3 regions of the Pseudomonas sp. CFBP 5748 genome follow, and region 2 is predicted to be linked to each of the others. Evidence: predicted binding sites of a transcription regulator. Region 2 holds the regulator's gene; each other region holds the start of a gene.
What was found. Region 2 encodes FliA, which starts transcription of late flagellar genes. Its sites were predicted from a motif close to CTAAAGTTTNNNNNNNNNNNGCCGNTAA; they were not measured.

Region 1 (5,677 bases), on a different contig from region 2:
AGTCTAGCCATTTCGGGCAGGCACCAAAAGAGGGCAAGGCAACGACTCCAGCCTAAACACCCTGTCCACCCGGCCAAACTGATCCCCGTGGCGAGGGAGCCTGCTCCCGCTCGGCGGCGAAGCAGTCGCAAACCGGGCAGTGCGTTTGACCTGAAAAACTTTGAGGGCCTGCTTCGCAGGCCAGCGGGAGCAAGCTCCCTCGCCACAAAAGCGTTCTCGCCTGCCACCTCGCCGCAGTAGCCTGCGAGCCGACTCAGAACTTGATGAAGTGCTTACGGTAATGCTGCAACTCGGCAATGGACTCGCGAATGTCGTCCAGGGCCAGGTGGCTGCCGCCCTTCTGAAAGCTGTCACGCACTTCTGGAGCCCAGCGGGCGGCCAGTTCCTTGAGGGTGGAGACGTCCAGGTTGCGGTAGTGGAAGTAGCTTTCCAGGGATTTCATGTGGGTATACAGGAAACGACGATCCTGGCAGATGCTGTTGCCGCAGATCGGTGACTTGCCCTTTGGCACCCACTGTTCCAGGAAGGCGATGGTCTGGGCTTCGGCCTCGGCCATGCTGATTTTGCTCTCACGTACCCGCTGGGTCAGGCCCGAGCCGCCATGCTGGCGAGTGTTCCATTCGTCCATGCCAGCCAGGATTTCGTCGCTGTGGTGGATCGCGATCACCGGGCCTTCGGCCAACGTGTTGAGGTCACTGTCGGTGACGATGGTGGCCATTTCGATGATGACGTCGGTATCAGGGTTCAGACCGGTCATTTCCAGGTCGATCCAGATCAGGTTCTGCGGGTTTTGCATAGGGGAGCTCCTCGGCGTAGCTGCGCAGTTTAGCCTAGGCCGGCCTTTGGGCGTGCTAAACTCGCGGCCGTTTTACCCTATTCGCTGCATTTCTTCATACGGAACACCCATGGCCAAACGCCAACTCAATCGTCGTCAGAACTGGCGCATCGAAAAGATCCAGGGCGAGCGCGCCGCCCGCGCCGCCAAACGCGAGTCCAGTGCGGTCGAGGCCCTGGAGGGCGGCGACCTGGGCCCTGAACAGACCGGCCTGGTGATCGCACACTTCGGTGTGCAGGTCGAGGTCGAAGCCTGCGAAGGCGAACTGGCCGGCCAGGTGTTCCGCTGCCACTTGCGAGCCAACCTGCCAGCGCTGGTCACCGGCGACAAGGTGGTCTGGCGTGCCGGCAACCAGGGTATCGGCGTGATCGTCGCGCAATTGCCGCGCCACACCGAGCTGTGCCGTCCGGACAGCCGCGGCCAGCTCAAGCCGGTGGCCGCCAACGTCGACATGATCGTCATCGTGTTCGCCCCGCTGCCCGAACCCCACGCCAACCTGATCGACCGCTACCTGGTGGCGGCCGAACACGCCGGCATCCGCCCACTGTTACTGCTCAACAAATTCGACCTGATCGACGAGCACAACGCCCCGGCGCTGAATGCCTTGCTGTCGGTTTATCGGGATTTGGGTTACCCGGTGCTGGAAGTCTCGGCTCATCACGGCAACGGCATGGAGCAGTTGCAACAGCAACTGGACGGACGCATCAGCGTGTTCGTCGGCCAATCCGGCGTCGGCAAGTCATCGCTGGTCAACAGCCTGCTGCCGGAAGTCGAAACCCGCGTCGGGCCGTTGTCCGAACTGTCTGGCCAAGGCACCCACACCACCACCACCGCGCGGTTGTTCCACTTCCCTGGCGGCGGTGAATTGATCGACTCGCCAGGCATCCGCGAATTCGGCCTGGGCCACGTCAGCCGGGCCGATGTCGAAGCCGGGTTCATCGAGTTCAACGACCTGATCGGCACCTGCCGCTTCCGCGACTGCAAGCACGACCGCGAACCCGGTTGCGCCCTGCTCAAGGCCCTGGAAGAAGGCCGCGTGCATCAGCAACGGATGAACAGCTACCGCTCGATCATCGCCAGCTTGCCGGAAAGTAGTTACTGACCTGCACGCAATATGGAACCAATCACTCTTGTGGCGAGGGAGCTTGCTCCCGCTTGAGTGCGAAGCACTCACCTTGGATGGGGCTGCTTCGCAGCCCAGCGGGAGCAAGCCTAATGCGAACAGTGATCCACAAAAAAGCCGACAATGATGTCGGCTTTTTTGTGGGTTACTGCGCAGGCGGCTCGGCCGGTTTCGGCGCGGCGTCGTCGAACAGGTTCAGACGTTCGCGCAGCTCATGGGCCGGCACGGGCTGCTGGTCCGCCGGCAAGGCGTTCGGATCAGCCGCTGCGCCCGGCGTCTGCGGCACCTCGCCCGGCGCGCCCTGGGCAGGATCCGGGGCCGGATCATCGGTTTGCGAACCTTCGATGGCTTGCTGGGCCTTCTTGGTCAACACCACGATATCGATACGCCGGTTGACCGGGTTGAATGGATCCTTGCGATCGAACAACGCCGAGGACGCATAACCGACCACCCGCGCCACCTGCTCGTCGGGATAACTGCCGGCCACCAAGGCGCGACGGGCCGCGTTGGCGCGGTTGGCAGACAATTCCCAGTTACCGAAATCGCCCTTACCTATGTAAGGCTTGGCATCGGTATGGCCACTGATACTGATCTTGTTCGGCACCGCCTTGATGGTGTCGGCCATGGCCAGCAGAATGTCCTCGAAATAAGGTTTCAGCCGCGCGCTGCCAGAATCGAACATCGGCCGGTTCTCGGCGTCCATGATCTGGATGCGCAAGCCGTTCGGCGTGATTTCGAAGAGGATCTGGTCCTTGAATTTCTGCAACTGCGGGTTCTCTTCGACCTTGTTCTGCAGCTCCTGCAGCAGCAATTCCAGGCGTTCACGCTCGACCTGCTCGGCCATGCCTTCGACCTGCTCGGAATCCACCGTCACCTTGTCGGGCTGGGGCTCGGATTTGACTTCAGGGTTGAGAGTCGTGTCCGGCGCCAGGGTCGGTGAGCCGCCCAGGTCGATGATGTACGGCGTGCCGCTTTCAGTAAAACCCACCGGGTCCTTGAAGTAACCGGCGATGGCGATCTTCTGTTCCGGGGTCGCGGTGGACAGCAGCCACAGCACCAGGAAGAACGCCATCATCGCCGTCGCGAAGTCGGCGAAGGCGATTTTCCAGGCGCCCCCGTGATGCCCGGCGGCAATGCGCTTGACGCGCTTGACGATAATCGGCTGATTATTTTCCATGACTTAACGACCGCGAACCGCTTGTTCCAGCTCGGCGAAACTTGGACGGTGCGCCGGGTACAGGACCTTGCGGCCGAATTCCACTGCCAGCGATGGCGGCATGCCCGAGGCCGAGGCCACCAGGGAAGCCTTGATGGCTTCGTAGACATTGAGTTCTTCCTTGGCGTCGTGGGCCAGGGAGTGGGCCAGCGGGCCGAAGAAACCATACGCGGCCAAAATACCGAAGAAGGTACCCACCAGTGCCGCCCCCACGTGCAGGCCGATGGATTTCTGGTCGCCGTCGCCCAGGGAAGCCATGGTCACCACGATGCCCAATACCGCCGCGACGATACCGAAGCCGGGCATGCCGTCAGCGATGCCATTGACCGCGTGGGACGGGTGCTCCAAGTCTTCCTTGAGGCTGTACAGCTCCATGTCGAACAGACCTTCGAGTTCATGGGGCGCCATGTTGCCGGACGACATGATGCGCAGGTAATCACAGATGAACGCCGTCATGCGGGCGTCCTTGAGCACCGAGGGGTACTTGGCGAAGATCGGGCTGGCGGAGGCATCTTCAATATCCCCCTCGATCGCCATCATGCCTTCGCGGCGGCTCTTGTTGAGGATTTCATAGATCAGCCCCAGCACTTCAAGATAGAAGGTGTGACTGAAGCGCGAACCGAACATGCTCAGGGATTTTTTGAGCACATGCATCGTCATATAGCCAGGGTTGGCCTGCAAGAATGCGCCGAGGGCCGCGCCACCGATGATCAGCACCTCGAAAGGTTGGATCAGGGCGGCAATCTTGCCATGGGAGAGTACGTATCCGCCGAGCACGCTCGCGAACACGACAATGATGCCGATAATTTTAGCCATAGGTAGAAAGTACTTATTTAAGTCGGGTTCAAGGTCATATTCGGAAGCTGGAAAATCTCTTCTTCTACTTATCGGCAAAACTGCGCCAGACTATAGCCAGTTCTGGCGAAAAGCCAATTTGCCCCGTTCCGGGCGTAGATACTTCATCCGATGATCACGTCCAACCATGACTCACGAAACGAAGACATCAACTGCGCGACCGACCACGCTCGAAGGCTGGGTAAAGCTGCTCGAGGGCGTGCACCTGCCGGTGCCCCAGGCCAGTCATGACCTGGTCTGCAAGGCCATTGCCGACAGTCGTCGGTCATTGCGTGACATCGCCGAGCTCATCCAGGACAGCCCTGCCCTGGCACTGAGCGTCATCCGCGAAGCCAACCATCACACCCATGGCAGCCTTGCAGAACCTGCGGAAAATCTCGAAGTGGCCATCAACCGCCTCGGTCTCAAGCGCACCGAAGAACTGCTTGCCCGCCTGCCCTCGTTGCCGGAGCAACTGATACCCGTTGCCCTGCGCCAGCTGCAATTGATCAGCCAACACGCGACACAACAGGCCAATGGTTTTTTTGCCAGCCGCCTGGCGCGGCTGTGGCAAGACATCCACTGGGGCAGCCTGTTGTTTCTGTCACCACTCTGGCCTCTGGCCCTGACTCACCCGCGATTGCTGGAAGAATGGGAATTGCGGGTCATCCATAAAGGCGAGCCGGCCAGCAAGGTGGAGCGCGAGCTGTTCGGCGTCGGCCTGCTGAAAATCTGTTTGGCGCTGGTGGAGACCTGGCGGCTGCCCGTCTGGGTCATACAGGGCTACCGCCTGTTACTCAATGAACGCCGCGAGTTGGTGAAAGTGCTGCGCATCGCCCGGGACAGCGAACACCCGCTGCGCCAGCAGAATCGCCTGGACGACGACCCGATCCTGCGACGCTGGCTCAATCAGCCGGCCAACACCGTGTTGCTGGCCAACGGCCTGGCCCTTTCAGCGCAACAGGCCTGGGACGGTCCTCACAGTGCCCGCTGGCAATACCTCACTAGTTTGTATCTGCAAATGTCCATGGATGAAATCCAGCAGCAATTGCACCAACAGGCCGTCAACAGTGCCCGCCATCACACCATGCCAGACCTCTGGCACCCGGCCGTGGCGCTGATCTGGCCCTGGGGCAGTCGTCGCATTCACCCCGGTTTGCTGCCAGCCGCCCCGCCCAGCGCCGAGGACCTGGGTCAATGGCGCAAACGATGTGCCGAATTGCTGGTGGAACCCAGCCCCTTCAGCAACGCTATCCACCTGACCACCTCGGCTCGGGATGCGCTGGTGGCGTGCGGTATGCGCCGGGTGATGATTCTGATGGCCGACCGCAGCCAGACCAGCGTGCGCGTACATCAAACCGCCGGCTTGCCCCAGGATGCAGCGGCCATGAGTTTCTCCATCAACCAGAGCAAGGTCTTGCAGCGCTTGCTGGCCCAGCAGGCCCAGGTGCGCCTTAACCCCGAGAACAATGCGCAGTTTTCCGCGCTGCTGCCGCCGGGCCTGCGCGGCCTATTCCGGGGTGAGCATCTGCTGTTGCGTTCCCTGACCTGCAACGGTCGGGTGATCATGCTGGTGGTCGTGGACCAGGGCGGCGGACCGTTCTCGGACGTGACCGTGCAGGCCTTCGGCAAAACCGTGCAATGCATCGAAAGAGCCCTGCATACCTTT
Region 2 (5,677 bases):
TGGCCTTCCCGACCTCACTGAACTTGCCTTTGCCATGCAGTTCGTCGAGCAACGATTCGAATTCGTGATCACTGATCAGGTCACTGCCCGCCGCGGCGGCGGCAGGCTTGGCTGGCGCCGGTGCCGAAGCAATGGCCGAGTCCAGCGCGTCAACGGCAAACGTGCCCTTGCCATGCAACTGATCGAGCAAGGCTTCGAATTCGTCGTCGGTGATATCGGAGCTGTCGCCCGCCGCTTTCGGGGCGGCCGCGGCTGGCGCAGGCACAACCGCATCGGGCGCGAACTGGCCTTTGCCATGAAGCTGGTCGAGCAACGATTCGAACTCGTCGTCAGTGATTTCATCGCTGGCAGCGGCAGTCGACTCGCTGCTTGGTGCCGCAGGGGGGGCGGGAACTGCCGGGGCTGCGGCTTCAGCCTTGACGGCGTTCAGCGAGTCCAGCAATTGTTCAAATTCGTTATCGGTGATGTCGCCCGATTCCTCGGCGACCGGTTCTTCAGCGACCGCCTCGACAACCGGCGCGGCTTCGTCAGCCGATTGTGGCTCGGCCAGGCGTGCCAGCGCGGCGAGCAACTCAGGGGTGGCAGCGGTGATCGGCGAGCGCTCGCGCACTTCACTGAACATGCCGTTGACCGCATCCAGCGCTTCGAGCACCACGTCCATCAGTTCCGAATCAACGCGGCGTTCACCCTTGCGCAGGATGTCGAACACGTTTTCGGCAATGTGGCAGCACTCCACCAACTCATTGAGCTGGAGGAAGCCGGCGCCTCCTTTTACAGTGTGGAAACCGCGAAAAATTGCATTGAGCAAGTCCGCATCATCTGGTCGGCTTTCCAGCTCGACCAGCTGTTCAGACAGTTGCTCTAGAATCTCGCCGGCCTCAACCAGGAAATCCTGAAGGATCTCTTCATCGGCGCCGAAGCTCATTAATGGCTGCTCCTAAAACAGGGCTAAAACTCAGAATCCAAGGCTGGACAGCAAATCGTCCACATCGTCCTGACCGGACATAACGTCTTCTCTTTTATCGGCATGAATCTGCGGACCTTCACCCTGCGAGAGATGTTTTTGTGGATCTTTTTCAGCAAGTATCGCTTCACGGTCGTGTTCGATGCCTGCAAAGCGGTCGACCTGGCTGGCCATCAACACCAGTTTGAGCAGATTGCTTTCAACTTCGGTGACCAATTGGGTCACGCGCTTGATCACTTGGCCGGTCAAGTCCTGATAGTCCTGAGCCAGCAGAATGTCGTTGAGGTTGCTTGCCACGGCGCGGGTCTCGGTGCCGCTGCGCGTCAGGAAACCGTCGACCCGGCGGGCCAGCTCCCGAAACTCTTCAGCGCCGACTTCGCGACGCATGAACCGGCCCCAATCGGTGCTCAAGGCCTGGGCTTCTTCGCTCAGGCCATTGACCAGCGGCGTTGCGCTCTCCACCAAGTCCATGGTGCGGTTGGCTGCGGCCTCGGTCAGCTTGACCACATAACCCAGACGCTCGGTAGCGTCGGTGATCTGCGAGACTTCCTCGGCCTGCGGCATGTGCGGGTCGATCTGGAAATTGACAATTGCGCTGTGCAATTCACGCGTGAGCTTGCCCACTTCCTGATACAGACCTCGGTCACGGGTCTGGTTGAGCTCATGGATCATTTGAACCGCATCGCCAAAGCGGCCTTTTTCAAGGCTGTCGACCAGTTCGCGGGCATGTTTTTTCAGGGTCGATTCGAAGTCGCCCATTGAAGATTCGTTGTCCATAGCTCCCCCGTGGCGCCGTTAACCGATGCGTTCGAAGATTTTTTCGATCTTCTCTTTCAACGCCTGGGCCGTGAAGGGTTTGACCACATAGCCGTTCACACCGGCTTGGGCCGCTTCGATGATCTGCTCGCGCTTGGCTTCGGCAGTCACCATCAGCACCGGAAGGTGCTTGAGTTTTTCGTCGGCGCGTACATGGCGCAGCAAGTCGATACCGGTCATGCCGGGCATGTTCCAGTCAGTCACCAGAAAGTCGATGCTCCCGCTGTTGAGGACCGGAATGGCAGTAGTGCCATCGTCAGCCTCGACCGTGTTGGTGAACCCAAGGTCACGCAACAGGTTTTTTATGATCCGCCGCATCGTTGAGAAGTCATCAACGATGAGGATTTTCATGTTCTTGTCCAATTCGACCTCCAAGCAGTCTTAAACGCGCCCAGCACCTGAACGCGCCATTTCAATCAATCCGGCACAACACTCGACAACGGCCTGGAGCACCACGGTTGGAGACTGGCGCAGCGCATGCCAGACCAGCTCGTTCGCAATGCTCCCACACAGCTGTCAGCGCGCTCGCCACTCCCCCAAACGCCCCCGCAAACGGGCCGCGCACTGGCTGTGTAACTGGCTGACCCGCGATTCGCTGACCCCCAGGACCTCACCGATTTCCTTGAGGTTCAGCTCTTCGTCGTAGTACAGCGCCAAGACCAGTCGCTCACGCTCCGGCAAATTGGCAATCGCATCCGCCAGCGCGCTCTGGAAACGCTCATCTTCCAGGTCACGCGATGGCTCCATGTGAGCACTCGCGCCGTCCTCGTGCAGCCCTTCGTGTTCGCCGTCCTGCAGCAGGTCGTCGAAACTGAACAGGCGGCTGCCCAAGGTGTCGTTCAAAATCCCGTAATAATCATCGAGACTCAATTGGAGTTCGGCCGCAACCTCGTGATCTTTAGCGTCTCGCCCGGTTTTAGCTTCAATAGCGCGGATCGCGTCACTGACCATGCGGGTGTTGCGATGCACCGAACGCGGTGCCCAATCGCCCTTGCGGACCTCATCGAGCATCGCCCCACGAATGCGAATACCGGCATACGTTTCGAAACTGGCGCCTTTGCTCGCGTCGTATTTGTTCGACACTTCGAGCAGGCCGATCATGCCTGCCTGGATCAAGTCCTCAACCTGGACACTGGCCGGCAACCGCGCCAGCAAGTGGTAGGCGATACGCTTGACCAGTGGCGCGTAACGCTCGATCAGTTCGTATTGGGCGTCCCGTGCCGATTTTTTATAGAGATGGTTGTAACCGCTGGCTGTCATAGCACGGGCCCTGCTGTTTGTTGCACGAGACGCTCGACGAAAAACTCCAGGTGCCCGCGAGGGTTGGCCGGCAGTGGCCAGGTATCAACCTTCTGGGCGATAGCCTTGAACGCCAGCGCACATTTGGAACGGGGAAAGGCTTCATAAACCGCACGTTGCTTCTGGACAGCCTTGCGTACGCTTTCGTCGTAGGGCACAGCGCCGACGTATTGTAGGGCGACGTCCAGGAAACGATCCGTGACCTTTGTCAACTTGGCGAACAGGTTGCGACCTTCCTGCGGGCTCTGGGCCATGTTGGCCAGGACACGGAAGCGGTTCATGCCGTAGTCACGGTTCAATAACTTGATCAGGGCATAGGCGTCGGTGATGGACGTGGGTTCGTCGCAGACCACCAGGAGCACTTCCTGGGCAGCGCGGACGAAACTGACCACCGAGTCACCGATACCGGCAGCGGTGTCGATCACCAGCACATCGAGGTTATCACCGATGTCGCTGAAGGCCTGGATCAGGCCCGCGTGCTGGGCCGGGGTCAGGTGAACCATGCTCTGGGTGCCGGAGGCAGCCGGCACGATACGAATCCCGCCGGGCCCCTGCAGCAGCACGTCGCGCAGTTCGCAGCGGCCTTCAATCACGTCCGCCAGCGTGCGTTTGGGCGTGAGCCCCAACAGCACATCGACGTTCGCCAGGCCCAGGTCGGCGTCCAGCAGCATGACCCGTCGGCCAAGCTCTGCCAGAGCCAGGGACAAGTTCACTGACACGTTAGTCTTCCCGACGCCACCTTTGCCGCCGGTCACCGCGATCACCTGTACGGGATGCATGCTGCCCATGTTCGTTCTTTACCTTGTCTTACTTAGACGGAGGCCACATTACTGGCTGCGCGTTCCCATTCGGAACAATGCATGGCAGACCATCGATGTAGGTACAAAAAATATTCATGATTACCTCAGCCGACCTGCTTGGTCGGGCTGTGGTAGATATCAGCGAACATATCAGCCATGGCTTCTTCGCTGGGTTCTTCCTGCATTTGCACACTCACGGCACGACTGACCAGTTGATGACGGCGCGGCAGATGCAAATCATCCGGGATCCGCGGTCCGTCGGTCAGGTAGGCCACCGGTAATTCATGACCGATCGCCAGGCTCAGCACCTCGCCCAGGCTTGCCGTTTCGTCCAGCTTAGTCAGGATGCAGCCGGCCAGCCCGCAGCGTTTGTAGCTGTGGTACGCGGCGGTTAGAACCTGCTTTTGGCTAGTGGTTGCCAACACGAGATAATTTTTTGACTTGATACCGCGCCCGGCCAGGCTTTCGAGCTGCATGCGCAGGGCCGGATCGCTGGCTTGCAGGCCGGCGGTGTCGATCAGCACGACGCGTTTGCGCAGCAGCGGTTCCAGCGCCTGGACCAGGGACTGGCCCGGATCCACATGGGTCACCGACACATTGAGGATCCGGCCCAGGGTCTTGAGTTGTTCCTGGGCGCCGATGCGGAAACTGTCCATGCTCACCAGGGCGATGCTCTGGGCGCCGTACTTGAGTACATAACGGGCGGCGAGCTTGGCCAGGGTGGTGGTCTTGCCCATGCCGGCAGGGCCGACCATCGCAATCACCCCGCCCTCTTCCAGCGGCTCGACTTCCGGCGTGACGATCATCCGCGCCAAGTGTGCCAGCAACATGCGCCAGGCCTGGCGAGGCTCTTCGATACCGTTGATCAGCGCCAGCAGGTCACGGGACAACGGGCCGGACAAGCCGATGCGTTGCAGGCGACGCCAGAGGTTGGCCTGGGCCGGACGGCTGCCTTGCAGCTGGTTCCAGGCCAGGGAGCCGAGCTGAACCTCCATCAGTTCACGCAGGCTGTTGAGTTCAAAGCGCATCGAGTCCAGGGCACGCGGGTCAACACCCCTGGCTGGCGCGGCCTGCGCCGGGGCCGGGGCCGGACGACGCGGCTCGGCCTGGGCCTGCTCGACCAGCGGCTCGGCCGCGGTCAACGGCAGGCCGGCGGTGAGCGGCTGACCGGCGAACAATTGACGATTGCTGCCTGCGACACCTTCGCCTTCGCTACTGCGCAGGCTCAATTCGGCCTGGGCGCTGGCGATGCGCGACTGAGTCTTACGCAGCTCATCCTCGAGTTCCATGTTCGGAACGCGTGGGGCCAGCGCCGACAACTTGTAATCCAGGGCAGCCGTTAACTCGACACCGCCAGCGATCCGGCGATTGCCAATGATGGCTGCTTCAGCGCCCAACTCGTCACGAACCAGCTTCATGGCCTGACGCATATCGGCGGCGAAAAAACGCTTCACTTGCATAAACCACTACCTCAGCCGTTGGGCCCTACTGTCGCAACGATGGTCACTTGCTTGTTGTCCGGTATTTCCTGGTACGCCAGCACATGCAGCCCCGGGACCGCGAGGCGACCGAATCGCGAGAGCATCGCGCGAATCGGACCGGCCACCAGCAGGATCACTGGTTGGCCTTGCATCTCCTGCCGCTGGGCTGCATCAATCAACGAACGCTGCAGCTTCTCGGCCATGCTTGGCTCCAGCAGAACGCCCTCTTCCGAGCCTTGTCCTGCCTTCTGCAGACTATTGAGCAATATCTGTTCCAACCTTGGCTCCAGAGTGATCACAGGCAGCTCAGACTCAGT
Region 3 (5,677 bases), on a different contig from region 2:
CTGCTGGTGTTCGACCCACTGGACGGTTCGTCGAACATCGATATCAACGCGCCGGTCGGCACCATCTTCTCGGTACTGCGTTGCCCGAACGAATACCTGAGCCAGAACGAAGCCTTGAATGAAAAGGCTTTCCTGCAGCCAGGCACCGAGCAGGTAGCCGCCGGTTATGCCATCTACGGTCCTCAGACCATGCTGGTGCTGACCCTGGGCGACGGCGTCAAAGGCTTCACCCTGGACCGTGAGATGGGCAGCTTCGTACTGACCCACGAAGACATCACCATTCCTGAAACCACCCAGGAATTCGCCATCAACATGTCCAACCAGCGGCACTGGGAAGCTCCGGTACAGCGCTACGTCGCCGAGCTGCTGGCAGGTGAAGAAGGCCCGCTGAAAAAGAACTACAACATGCGTTGGGTCGCCGCGATGGTCGCGGACGTGCACCGCATCCTGACCCGTGGCGGTTTGTTCATGTACCCGCGCGATAGCCGCGAACCGTCCAAGCCGGGCAAGCTGCGCCTGATGTACGAAGCCAACCCGATGTCGTTCCTGGTGGAGCAGGCGGGTGGCGCGTCCACTGACGGTCACCAGCGCATCCTCGACATCCAGCCTGAAGGCCTGCACCAGCGCGTGGCCGTGTTTCTCGGTTCGAAGGAAGAAGTCGCCCGCGCGACGGCCTATCACAAGGAATAAACCATGGCGCAGCCTTGGCAGCCGTTGCTCGATTGGTGGTTTGGTTCAGCCGACACGCCAGACGAAATAGCCGCTGACAAGGGCAAGCTGTGGTTTGGCAAACGCCATGATCGCCAGGCGCAGGAGCGCTTCGGCGATCAGGTTGAGCAAGCACGGGCCGGCGGATTGACCGACTGGGCGCAACGCCCAGAAGGTTGGCTGGCCCTGGTGCTGCTGCTTGATCAACTCCCGCGAATGATCTTTCGCGACACGCCCAAGGCCTTTTCCGGTGACCTGCGAGCCCAAGCGCTGGTGGCCCAGGGCATGGCGGCGGGTTTCGACCGGCAACTCAAACCGATCCAGCGTGTATTCATCTACCTGGTGCTCGAGCACTGCGAAAACCTGGCGGTGCAGAACGAGGCCGTGTCGCGGTTCATCGACTTGGTTCGCGAGCAGCCTGAAGCGGATCGAGCGGTGTTTGAAGACAACCTGGATTATGCCGAGCGGCATCAGAAGATCATTGCGCGGTTTGGGCGCTTTCCCCACCGCAATGCGGTGTTGGGGCGCGAGTCTACGGCTGAGGAAATCGAGTTCTTGAACAGGCCTGGGTCCAGGTTCTGAATTTTCTGCGAGGCTGATGCCGTCTTCGCGAGCAAGCCCGCTCCCACAGTCGATCGTGTTTCCCTGACGGGGCTCGGTCAACTGTGGGAGCGGGCTTGCTCGCGAAAGGGCCCTTGAGAGCGTTAGATCCGGAAGCTACCCACCAACTGCTTCAAGCGCGCCGCCTGCTGTTCAAGGTCGGCACAGGCGCGCAATGTCGCTTGCAGGTTTTCCACGCCTTCCTGGTTCAGGGTATTGATCTCGGTGATGTCGACGTTGATCGATTCCACCACGGCGGTCTGCTCTTCGGTGGCGGTGGCCACGGACTGGTTCATGCCGTCGATTTCGCCGATGCGCTGGGTCACGCTGCCCAGGCGTTCGCCGGCCTGGTTGGCGATGCCGACGCTGCTTTCGCTCTGGCGCTGGCTGTCGGTCATGGTCAGCACCGCTTCCCGGGCACCGACTTGCAGCTCTTCGATCATCTTCTGCACTTGCTGCGCCGAATCCTGGGTGCGGTGGGCGAGGTTGCGCACTTCATCGGCTACCACCGCGAAGCCGCGTCCGGCTTCACCGGCCCGGGCGGCCTCGATGGCGGCGTTCAGGGCGAGCAGGTTGGTCTGCTGGGAAATGCTGGTGATCACCTCCAGGATCTGACCGATGTTCACCGTGTTGCTGTTCAGGGTTTCGACGTTGCCGCACGAATCGCTGATCTTGGCCGACAGCTGCTGCATGGCGGCGATGGTTTTATCCACCACTTGCTGACCGTCTTCGGCCAGGCTGCGGGCATCGCTGGAGTGCTGGGAGGCAAGGGCGGCGTTCTGGGCGATTTCCTGGGCGGCGGCGCCGAGTTGGTTGATGGCCGCGGCCACGCTGCTGGTGCGCGACGCTTGCTGGTCGGAGTTGTACATCGACGAGTTGGACGCACTGACCACGCGCAGGGCAACTTCGTTGACCTGGCCGGTGGCCGAGGCCACTTCACGAATCGAGGTATGGATACGCTCGACAAAGCGGTTGAAGGAAGTGCCCAGGGCACCGAATTCGTCGTGGCCGTGAATGACCAGGCGCCGGGTCAGGTCGCCTTCGCCTTCGGCGATGTCATGCATGGCGCGACCCATGGTCAGCAGCGGTTGCATCAGCACGCGGATCAGCATGCCCAGCAGGGCAATGATGAACACCACGGCAATGGTCATGGCGATCAGTGCCGAGGTACGGAACTCGCTGAGCATCGCCAGGGCGGTGTCCTTGTCGAGCACCAGCGCCACGTACCAATCGGCGCCCGGCACGCCGTTGACGCGGGTGAAGGAGATGAATTGGGTCTTGCCGTCGAGATCGACTTCCTTCACGCCCGGGCTGATTTGCGGTGCGCCGTTGGGGTAGGCCTCGGCCAGGGTTTTGAGCACGCGCTTGCTGTCAGGGTGGATTAGGATCTTGCCGTCGGCGCTGACGATGAACGCATGGCCGTGGCCACCGAAGTTCAGCGAGTTGATGATGGCGCTGACGCTCGACAGGTCGATGTCCGCACCGGCCACGCCGATCATTTGGTTCTGGTGTTGTACCGGCGTGGCGACGGTGATCACCAGTTTGCCCGACGAGGCGGCAATGTAGGGTTCGGTCACGATGGCTTGCTGTGCGCTGTTGGCGGCCTTGTACCAGCCACGGGCACGCGGGTCGTAATCGGCGGCGCGATTGCCGGCTGGTACCGAGAACATCACGCCATCGGTGCCACCGAAATAGCTGAGCTGAAAGTTGCTGGTGTACACCGGCAGGCCCACGGCGCGTTTGAGGCTGTCGGCACTGCTACCGTCTACGGCGATCTGCTGGGCCAGCGATTGCAGCAGTTGGATACGGCCTTCGACCCACGTCTGAATGTTACGGCTGGTCAGGCTGCCGAGCTCCTGCATGGAGGTCTCGGTGCTGGCGTGCAGGCTCTGGCGCTGACGGTAGTCGTTGAACAGGATGAAACAGGCGAATGCAACGGCCACCACAAGAGCGGCAGCCAGGAGGATTTTGTGGCTGAATTTCATGTTTCTGGTCATTAAGAGCGCTACCGCACAGGAGCTGGTCAGGAAGGGGGGCAATTTGCCATAACGCAGGGCTTTGCGCTGTTCTTTTTATCGGCCTGGAAGTGCCAGAGATCAGCGATCGGCGGGGTAATCCCGACGAAATGCACGACGCCGTCACAAACTGATTGATTTACCGACGAAATACCGTCCTGGGGCCCAATAAATACTAGGGCTGTCGGGGAACCAGATAGGGGTTTTCTCTTCTAAGCTTCTGGTTGGCACCCAGCCACCCCCTTCCGTTCCAGGAGTTACACCATGTCGCTGCGATCTATTGCCTTGTTGTGTGTGTGCGTCGTGTTGACTGCATGCAGCAAGGTTAACCAGGAAAACTATTCGAAGCTGTCAGCCGGGATGCCCAAGGCAGAAGTCGAAACGTTACTGGGTAAACCGACCGATTGTTCGGGCGCGCTCGGCATGTCCAGTTGCACCTGGGGCGACCAGAAAAGCTTTATCAGCGTGCAGTACGCCGGTGACAAAGTGTTGATGTTTTCCGGCCAAGGCCTGAAGTAAACCGGGGCCAAGCGCCCGCGGGAGAAAAATAATGATGCGGTTAGTGTTAGTGCTTTTAGCTGGCCTGGTCTTGGCTGGCTGTGCCACTTCTGGCGAAGATCCGTTGGCACCCAAGACGGTCAGCAGCGTCAACCTCAAGCGTTACCAAGGGACCTGGTACGAGTTGGCCCGCCTGCCCATGTATTTCCAGCGCAACTGCGCGCAATCCGAAGCTCATTACACCCTCAAGCCTGACGGCGACGTGGGTGTCCTCAATCGCTGCCTGACTTCGGACTGGCAGTGGGAAGAGGCCCGCGGTACCGCTACGCCACAAGTACCGGGCAAGACCGACAAGCTCTGGGTCGAGTTCGACAACTGGTTTTCGCGGATCGTGCCGGGTGTGGCAAAAGGGCAATACTGGGTGCTGTACGTCAGCGACGACTACAAGACCGCCATTGTCGGCGACCCGAGCCGCCGCTACATGTGGTTGCTGTCCCGCACACCGACCGTCAATAGCGTCGTGCGCGAAGAACTGCTGAGCATGGCGCGTCAGCAGGGCTATGACACGACACGCTTGATCTGGCGAGCGTCGGATCGGCAGATGGCCAAGACTTCGGACTGACTGTCTGCAAATACTCAATGTGGGAGCGGGATTGCTCGCGAAGGCGGTGTATCAGCCGACATAATCGTTTGCTGAAAAACCGCCTTCGCGAGCAAGCCCGCTCCCACACTTTTTTATCTGCGTCAGCCTAAGAGCTCGCGCAAGACCTGGGTAAACGCTCGGGCGCTTTCTTCTTCCCCGGCATGACGTCCGTCGCGCACCACCCACCGTCCGCCGACCATCACGTCGCGCACCTGGCGATCCCCACCGGCAAACAGCCAGCGATTGAGGATCCCGTCGCCCTGTGCCGTGGCCAGGTACGGATCGTTGCCATCGAGCACCAGCCAGTCGGCGCGCTTGCCGATTTCGAGGGCGCCGACCGGTTGGCCCAGGGCTTGGGCGCCACCCTCCAAAGCAGCATCAAACAAGGTGCGACCGACCATCGGCTGGTCTGCCCGATACATGCGGTTGCGCCGTTGATCCCGCAGGCGCTGGCCGTACTCCAGCCAGCGCAACTCTTCGACCACGCTCAACGACACATGACTGTCGGAGCCGATCCCCAGGCGCCCGCCCTGGGCGAGGAAATCCACGGCCGGGAAAATCCCGTCGCCCAGGTTGGCTTCGGTGGTCAGGCACAGGCCGGCGATTGCCCGGCTCTTGGCCATGAGGCTGACTTCCTGGGCGTTGGCGTGGGTGGCGTGGACCAGGCACCAGCGCTGATCCACTTCGGTGTTTTCGTACAGCCATTGCAGCGGACGAGCGCCGCTCCAGCTCAGGCAGTCGTCGACTTCCTTCTGCTGCTCGGCGATGTGGATGTGCACCGGGCAGTGACGGTCGCTCGCGGCCAGCACTTCCTGGATCTGGCCAGGTGTCACGGCGCGCAGCGAGTGAAAACACAAACCCAGCGCCTGAGCCGGTTGTTTGGCCAGGATCGGCTGCAGGCGCGCTTGAAGTTTCAGGTAGTTTTCGCTGCTGTTGATGAAACGACGCTGCCCGTCATTGGGCGCCTGGCCGCCAAAACCGGAATGACTGTAGAGCACCGGCAGCAGCGTCAGGCCGATGCCGGCGGCGCTGGCGGCGTGGCTGATGCGCAAGGCCAGTTCCGCCGGGTCGGCATAAGGCGCGCCGTCGATGTCATGGTGCACATAGTGGAACTCGGCAACCGAGGTGTAACCGGCCTTGAGCATTTCAATGTAGAGCTGTCGGGCGATGATGCCGAGTTGATCGGGGCTGATTTTTCCGACGAGGCGATACA

Region 1: motA (flagellar motor stator protein MotA) is a predicted target of FliA. The motif match lies at 4,059-4,086, and genes of this name have one in related genera.
Region 3: ACWNZ1_RS17985 (methyl-accepting chemotaxis protein) is a predicted target of FliA. The motif match lies at 3,381-3,408, and genes of this name have one in related genera.

The regions. Positions count from the first base shown of each region.
Region 1 covers NZ_JBSPTN010000010.1:14,948-20,624, reverse strand. Annotated here, with positions in the region: gene orn (oligoribonuclease) at 254-796, opposite strand; gene rsgA (small ribosomal subunit biogenesis GTPase RsgA) at 906-1,937, shown strand; gene motB (flagellar motor protein MotB) at 2,104-3,135, opposite strand; gene motA (flagellar motor stator protein MotA) at 3,139-3,990, opposite strand; gene ACWNZ1_RS21645 (HDOD domain-containing protein) at 4,157-5,677, shown strand, end outside.
Region 2 covers NZ_JBSPTN010000001.1:246,563-252,239, reverse strand. Annotated here, with positions in the region: gene ACWNZ1_RS01215 (chemotaxis protein CheA) at 1-925, opposite strand, end outside; gene ACWNZ1_RS01210 (protein phosphatase CheZ) at 956-1,741, opposite strand; gene ACWNZ1_RS01205 (chemotaxis response regulator CheY) at 1,760-2,131, opposite strand; gene fliA (RNA polymerase sigma factor FliA) at 2,297-3,040, opposite strand; gene fleN (flagellar synthesis regulator FleN) at 3,037-3,867, opposite strand; gene flhF (flagellar biosynthesis protein FlhF) at 3,984-5,339, opposite strand; gene flhA (flagellar biosynthesis protein FlhA) at 5,351-5,677, opposite strand, start outside.
Region 3 covers NZ_JBSPTN010000007.1:189,775-195,451, forward strand. Annotated here, with positions in the region: gene ACWNZ1_RS17975 (class 1 fructose-bisphosphatase) at 1-690, shown strand, start outside; gene ACWNZ1_RS17980 (DUF924 family protein) at 694-1,290, shown strand; gene ACWNZ1_RS17985 (methyl-accepting chemotaxis protein) at 1,413-3,305, opposite strand; gene ACWNZ1_RS17990 (outer membrane protein assembly factor BamE) at 3,588-3,842, shown strand; gene ACWNZ1_RS17995 (lipocalin family protein) at 3,874-4,443, shown strand; gene ACWNZ1_RS18000 (formimidoylglutamate deiminase) at 4,566-5,677, opposite strand, start outside.